Regions from separate parts of the Halomonas sp. DP3Y7-2 genome, predicted to be linked through region 2. Evidence: riboswitches for the same ligand, from Rfam matches in the RefSeq annotation. Region 2 holds a riboswitch; the other holds the start of a gene.
The links. Region 2 has a riboswitch for thiamine pyrophosphate ahead of KUV45_RS15560 (3-oxoacyl-ACP reductase). Riboswitches for the same ligand answer to the same signal wherever they lie in the genome.

Region 1 (3,412 bases), 140 kb from region 2:
TTGTCGCGGGCATAGTCGCGGACTTCCTGGCTGATCTTCATGGAGCAGAACTTGGGTCCGCACATGGAGCAGAAGTGGGCCACCTTGGCCGCGTCCTTGGGCAGCGTCTCGTCGTGGTAGGCGCGGGCCGTGTCCGGGTCCAGGCCCAGGTTGAACTGGTCCTCCCAGCGGAACTCGAAGCGTGCCTTGGACAACGCATTGTCCCGGCGCTGAGCGCCGGGGTGCCCCTTGGCCAGATCCGCCGCATGGGCGGCGATCTTGTACGTGATGATCCCGGTCTTGACGTCGTCCTTGTCGGGCAGGCCCAGGTGCTCCTTGGGGGTGACGTAGCAGAGCATGGCGCAGCCGTACCAGCCGATCATCGCCGCGCCGATGCCTGAGGTGATGTGGTCATAGCCGGGAGCGATGTCGGTGACCAGCGGGCCCAGGGTATAGAAGGGCGCCTCGTCGCAGTACTCGAGCTGCTTGTCCATGTTCTCCTTGATCAGGTGCATGGGCACGTGGCCGGGCCCTTCTATCATCACCTGCACGTCGTGCTTCCAGGCAATGTGGGTCAGCTCGCCCAGGGTCTTGAGTTCGGCCATCTGAGCTTCGTCATTGGCATCTGCCACGGATCCCGGGCGCAGCCCATCGCCCAGCGAGAAGGCCACGTCATACTGCTTGCAGATCTCGCAGATCTCCTCGAAGTGGGTGTAGAGGAAGCTTTCCTGGTGGTGATAGAGACACCACTTGGCCATGATCGAGCCTCCCCGCGAGACGATGCCGGTGACTCGGCCAGCGGTCAGCGGCACATAGCGAAGAAGCACACCGGCGTGGATGGTGAAATAGTCCACCCCCTGTTCCGCCTGCTCGATCAAGGTGTCGCGAAAGACCTCCCAGGTCAGGTCCTCGGCCACGCCCTTGACCTTTTCCAGCGCCTGATAGAGTGGCACGGTACCGATCGGCACCGGTGAGTTGCGGATGATCCACTCACGGGTTTCATGGATGTTCTGTCCAGTGGACAGGTCCATGATCGTATCCGCCCCCCAGCGAATCCCCCAGGTCATCTTGTCCACTTCCTCTTCGATGGAGGAGGTCACCGCAGAGTTGCCTAGATTGCCGTTGATCTTCACCAGAAAGTTACGCCCGATGATCATCGGCTCGGCTTCGGGATGATTGATGTTGGCCGGGATGATGGCACGTCCGGCGGCCACTTCCTGGCGCACGAACTCGGGGGTGATCTCATCCGGCAAACGGGCTCCGAACGACTGGCCGGGGTGCTGGTGGCCAAGTATCGCTTCGACCTCGTCACTGCCACGATAAGGGTCCTGAAGGGCCTGTCGACGTTGATTCTCGCGAAGTGCAATGAACTCCATTTCCGGTGTGATGATGCCGCGCCGCGCGTAATGCAATTGGGTGACGTTGCCCGGGCGGCCATCGGCGGTCCTGGTGGCGCGGCGTGGTGTGCGCGTCAGCTCGAAGCGCAGCGGTGCCAGCAGCGGGTCATCGGCACGCCGGCGGCCGTACTCGGAGGTGGGACCGTCGAGCCACTCGGTGTCGTTGCGCTCCTCAATCCAGGGCCTGCGCAACTCGGCCAGTCCCTTGCGCAGATCGACCTGTATCGCCGGGTCGGTATAGGGGCCTGAGGTGTCGTACACCAGTAGCGGTGGATTGGCTTCGTCGGGGCCTGAGGTGCGCGTCGGCGACAGGGTGATTTCGCGAAATGGCACCCGCAGGTCGGGGCGGGAGCCCTCTACATAGACCTTGCGAGAGCCTGGCAGGGGAGTGACGGCGGCCTGGTCGACCCTGGCCGTCTCGGCCAGGAAGTGGGCGTCATGGCGGGATCTCGGATGAGACGAGGGATGGTCGAGTGACATAGGTGGTTTCCTCTCACGGCGGTGCAGGGCAAGTGGCGTCGCCCTGATGGTGGTAATGGCACGTCGCGAGGGAGAAGGGGGCGTCGAGGCCGTGGCCGTGAGCGCTTGATCCCTACGCTGGTCCTCGCCTCGATGCCGTAACATCGGGGGTATCCCCAGATCAGGTTCAACGGGTCTCATGCGCTGCATGATCTCAGCCGCTGGCTGCGGCACCCCGTCAAGCGTTGCTATTGTCAGCTTGTCTGTGTTGTCGAGCGCGATCACCCAGGTCGATCGCCCAGTACGATCGCTCAGTTCAATCGCCTAAAGGCGTCGCCAAGGTCAGTCACTCAGGTCTAGTCCCATCTGCCAGAAGTCTGTCTCGAGACGGGTCGCGTCGCTAAAGATGCGCGCCAGCCGTTCGAAACGAGCGCTCGATACCTGGCTGAGCTGGTCGTCGAGCCAGTGTCTTTCGCGCACGGCCGAGGCCTGAAAGTCAGGGCTTGCGTACATGGTGATCCAGGCATCGTAGGGATTGTCGCCACCACGCAGCGTCTCGGGATGATCCGCCAGCCAGCGACCGATATCGGCGTAGCCGACCATGCAGGGCGCCAGGGCAACGTGCAGGTCCAGCAGATCACCCCGACTGCCGGTGTCGAGGACGTAGCGGGTGTAGGCCAGGGTGGCACGTGCCTCCGGTAGACGGCTGAGCTCACTGTCGTCAATGCCCCATTCTCGGCAGTAGGCAAGATGCAGGCCCAGTTCGACCTCGAGGATCGTCTGCATCCCCTTGAAGGCCCCCTGCAAGCTCTCCAGGTTCTGGCTCTTGTAGGCAGCAAGGGCGTAGGCGCGTGAAAACTGCAGGAGAAACAGGTAGTCCTGCTTCAGATAGTGGCGAAAGCTGGCGTCATTCAGGTCGCCGCGCCCAAGTGCACGAACGAAGTCGTGCTCGGTATAGCGCCGCCAGTCGTCGCGGCAGGCAGCGATAAGGTCGTTGAAGCAGTAGCCCATGATAGCTCCGGCATAGTGGATCCGGTGGGCGGGGCAGAGAAGGACGGCGGGGAGGAAGGGCAGGCCCCCACAGGGAAGGCGTGCCACCGCCTGATTCCCTACGCCGGTTCAAGGTGTGAGTCCACACCGCACCCGGATCAGGTTCCACGGGATCGGTGCTGTCGGGCCGCTACACCACGCAGGCCCTGCACCATCTCAGCCGGATTGACCGGCACCCCGTCAAGCGAGTCGACCGCAGTCTAGCACGCCCCTGCGGCTTTGCCAGACACCACTTTCGGATAGCATCGGAAGGGGGCGTCAAGGGAGGTTGTCGAGAGAGACTACCTAATGATGACGCCGCGGCCATGAGGGTCACGGCCGCGGCGTCCTGCACCGACGCTGATGATGGCTTATGATGGATCAGCGACGATCTGGCGTGGGGGTGTCGATCGGGTGGCCAGGGTCGCTGTGCACCTCAGCCGATTGATGGGGGCGTCGGAAGGACTGCACAGGCATGTCTCGGGGACGCTCGCTGGGGGGAGCGGCCGGCGCGCCCGATGAGGGTAGCTGACTCTCGATGTGTAGAT
Region 2 (3,412 bases):
TCGATAATGCGCAGGATGGTGGCATAGCGTCCTTTCGGACCCGTAAAAGCCTCCAGCGGCGGCAGCGCGGGCACGGGCGCATCCAGCTCCCAGTGACTGACGTCCTGGCCGATAAACTGGCTCAACTGTCGTCGCGAGGCCTCTACCGGCAGCAACTCGTCAAGTTCACGCTGCTTGCGTCGGGCCTCTTCCTCGGTAGACCCGACGTAGGTCACAAGCCCCGGCATGATCGCCACCCTTGAACGGCCTGCGGCTTTTACCCTCGCCTTGAGGTCACCGCAGTAAGCCTGGGCCGATGGCAGGTCGTAGGCCACCGCGTAAATGGCTTCGGCATAGCGTGCCGCCAGGTCTCGCCCCTGTTCTGATGCCCCCGCCTGAAATAGCACGGGATGGCCCTGTGGCGAGCGAGGCACCGTCAAGGGGCCATCGACCAGAAAATGCTCGCCGCGGTGATGAATCGGTTGCACTAGAGCAGCATCCGCATAATCGCCGTGGCGATCTCGCAGCAGCGCGCCATCGCTCCAGGAGTCCCACAGCGCCAGCACGGTATTGGCAAACTCTTCCGCTCTAGCGTAGCGCTGCGCGTGGCCCGGCATACCTTCCAGGCCATGATTGCGCGCCTCGCTGTCGAACATTGACGTCACCAGGTTCCACCCAAGCCGTCCGCCCGAGATATGGTCCAGCGATGCCAGCATGCGAGCCGCATGAAAGGGCGTATAGAAGGTACTGGAGACGGTCGAGATCAGGCCGATATGCTGTGTGGCACGCGCCATCGCGGCAAGCATTGTCAGCGGCTCCAAGGTCCACAGCGGACCGTCTGCGACATTGCCCGCGGCATGGCCATCGGCAAAGAAAACCGCATCCAGGCGACCGCGTTCGGCAAGCTTGGCCAGCTCTTCGTAGTAGGCGATATCCGCCAATCGCTCGACGCTGGAATCAGGGTGTCGCCAGGCCGCCTTGTGATGACCGCAGCCCAGGATGAAGAGATTCAAGTGCATAGAGGTCATCAGCCTTTCACCAGTCCGCCATCGACAATCAGATTCTGCCCGGTGATGGCCCTGGCCCACGGGGAAGCCAACAGCAGTACCGCGTCTGCAAACTCTTGCGGGGTGGTCACCCGTCGCAGCGGTGTGTTGGCGGCGATGAGGTCAAACACCGCGTCTGGTGTGGCCCTGGAAGCGTCCGTCGTGCGCAGCAAGCCGCCGGACACCATATTGACGCTGATATTGTCTGGGCCGAGATCCTGCGCCAGCGTACGCGTCAGCGACAGCAGCGCCGCCTTGGCCGCGGTGTAGTCGTGATACGGCACCACCGGGTTCTGGAACAGGTTGGTACCAATATTGATGACACGCCCGACACCCGCCTCGCGCATGCCGGGAAGCGCTGCCTGCACCGTGTTGAGCGCACCACGCACCACACCCTGAAGTTGATGGTCCAGATGCTCCCAGCTCAGCGAGTCAGGCCCAGGCCGTGCGTCCCCATTGAATGCAAAGTCCGGCAGCGCATTGTTGACCAAGGTAGTCACAGGCCCACCGAAGCCCTCACTGGCCCTCGCCAACATGGCCTCCACGCCATCCCGATCGCACACATCCGCAGCGACGGCCAAGGCATGTTCCGGGTAATCAGCGACTAGCGCCCGGGCGCCTTCTTCGCTGCAGCGGTAGTTGACCACCACGCGAGCGCCTTCTCGCAGGAAGGCGCGCGCCAGGTGAGCGCCCAGACCACGCCCTGCGCCGGTAATCAGCACAATTTGAGCGGAGATATCAGGCGCAACGGGGTCGACAACAGAAGAGGTATCGGGAGCGGTCATGCGATGAGTCCTTGGTCGAGGCGGGGAACGCACGTCGAGCCAGGGACAGACGACTGCGCTGACATCCCTTCGCCGGTATGAACTGGATCAGGTTCGACGGGTATTTCTCAGCCCTGGCTCAGCCAGGACACCCCGTGTCATGCGATCTCGACCTTAGCCCATCACCTTGCCCGGAACAAGACAGCGAGTATCAAGCAGATGAAAGGGCCTACCCTGATTTGCCATCCTGGCACACGCCGCGACAACCCTATCGCGCCCCGGCCCCTTCACCAATCAAATGTATACACATTTAAGCGACGTCTTTCGACCTGCACGGCCTTGGGCTTTGCTTGCCTTCCCGCTGTGACTCTCGCCCATTCTCCCCCTCTATCCTGACCCTCTCGTCTACCTTGTTACCACCCCCTACTTTGGTACTACCCATTATCGGATCGACGCTTAGAAGGATATTCAACGTATTGTTTATCAAAAATAAATTAATATAAGAGTGATCTATCTTTCATCATGAAAGGGAGCTGACGTGATCGCCAGCTCACTCGGCTCTAGCCTTTTCGATCTTTATTGTATATACATTATGACGGATTGACGGACCGCATCAGCGGTTCGCCAAGGAAGCGCTGAGCACCTCCGCTCAGGCATCGGTGCAGCGTTTCCCTAAGCCTGCCACACGCATCTGTGAGATCGGCCGATGACAACACCCGACAATGCTGATCCACTGCGCCACCTGGTAACGCCATCACCCGTGGAGAACAAGAATATGTCCGCCTCCAGCAGAAGGCCGCTAAGAAAAGCCGTCTTCATACCCACCTTTTCCATCATCATGGTGGCCGTGGCCACTGGCCTCATCAACAACGACATGCTGGTCGATGTTGCCAAAGGGGTCTTCTACATCTCCCTGTCTGACTTTGGCTGGCTGTATCAGCTGATTGCCGTAACGGCCCTGGTGGTGTCGGGCTTCATCTTCTTCTCCCGGGCCGGTGATATTCGGCTGGGTGGCAAGGATGCAACGCCTACCTTTTCCTTCGCTGCCACCTTCGCCATGGCGCTGACGGGAGGGATTGCCACGGGGGTCGTCACTTACTCCGTCAATGAACCGATCATCTATCTAGGCAACATCTACGGCGAAATCAGTCACCAGAGCTTCGCTCCCGGCAGTGGCGAGGCCGCCATCTTTGCCTTGGCAAGAAGCTTCCACAACTGGTCATTCATTCCCTACGCACTTTATTCCATCGTGGGGCTGATGATCGGCTACATGCACTTTAACCGCAGAGAACGCTTCTCGATCTCCTCAACCGTCAGCCCCGTACTGGGCAGGCACGGCAGCAAGATCTGGGTAAGGTCCCTGATCGATATCAATTCCGTTCTGGCCATCGCGCTCGGCCTGGCCTCTTCTCTTGGCGCAGGTCTGGCATTGATCAGCTCAGGCATCGAAGCACAGTACGGCATCGAATCCAACGCCATGACCTGGCTGGTGCTGACGATTGCCATCTCGGCGATCTTCATCACCTCCGCTGTCTCGGGATTGAAACGCGGCATCCGCGTGCTGTCATCGATCAACGCCTATATCTTCTATGCCTTCGTCGCGATTCTGATCATTGTCGGGCC

Region 1: it holds a riboswitch for thiamine pyrophosphate, as region 2 does, so the genes downstream of both, thiC (phosphomethylpyrimidine synthase ThiC) here and KUV45_RS15560 (3-oxoacyl-ACP reductase) in region 2, are expected to answer to the same signal.

Annotation. Positions count from the first base shown of each region.
Region 1 covers NZ_JAHVKJ010000010.1:581,466-584,877, forward strand. Annotated here, with positions in the region: gene thiC (phosphomethylpyrimidine synthase ThiC) at 1-1,856, opposite strand, end outside; TPP riboswitch at 1,949-2,083, opposite strand; gene tenA (thiaminase II) at 2,178-2,846, opposite strand; TPP riboswitch at 2,924-3,075, opposite strand; gene mdoH (glucans biosynthesis glucosyltransferase MdoH) at 3,246-3,412, opposite strand, start outside.
Region 2 covers NZ_JAHVKJ010000010.1:719,031-722,442, reverse strand. Annotated here, with positions in the region: gene KUV45_RS15565 (LLM class flavin-dependent oxidoreductase) at 1-1,007, opposite strand, end outside; gene KUV45_RS15560 (3-oxoacyl-ACP reductase) at 1,007-1,810, opposite strand; TPP riboswitch at 1,858-1,955, opposite strand; gene KUV45_RS15555 (BCCT family transporter) at 2,496-3,412, shown strand, end outside.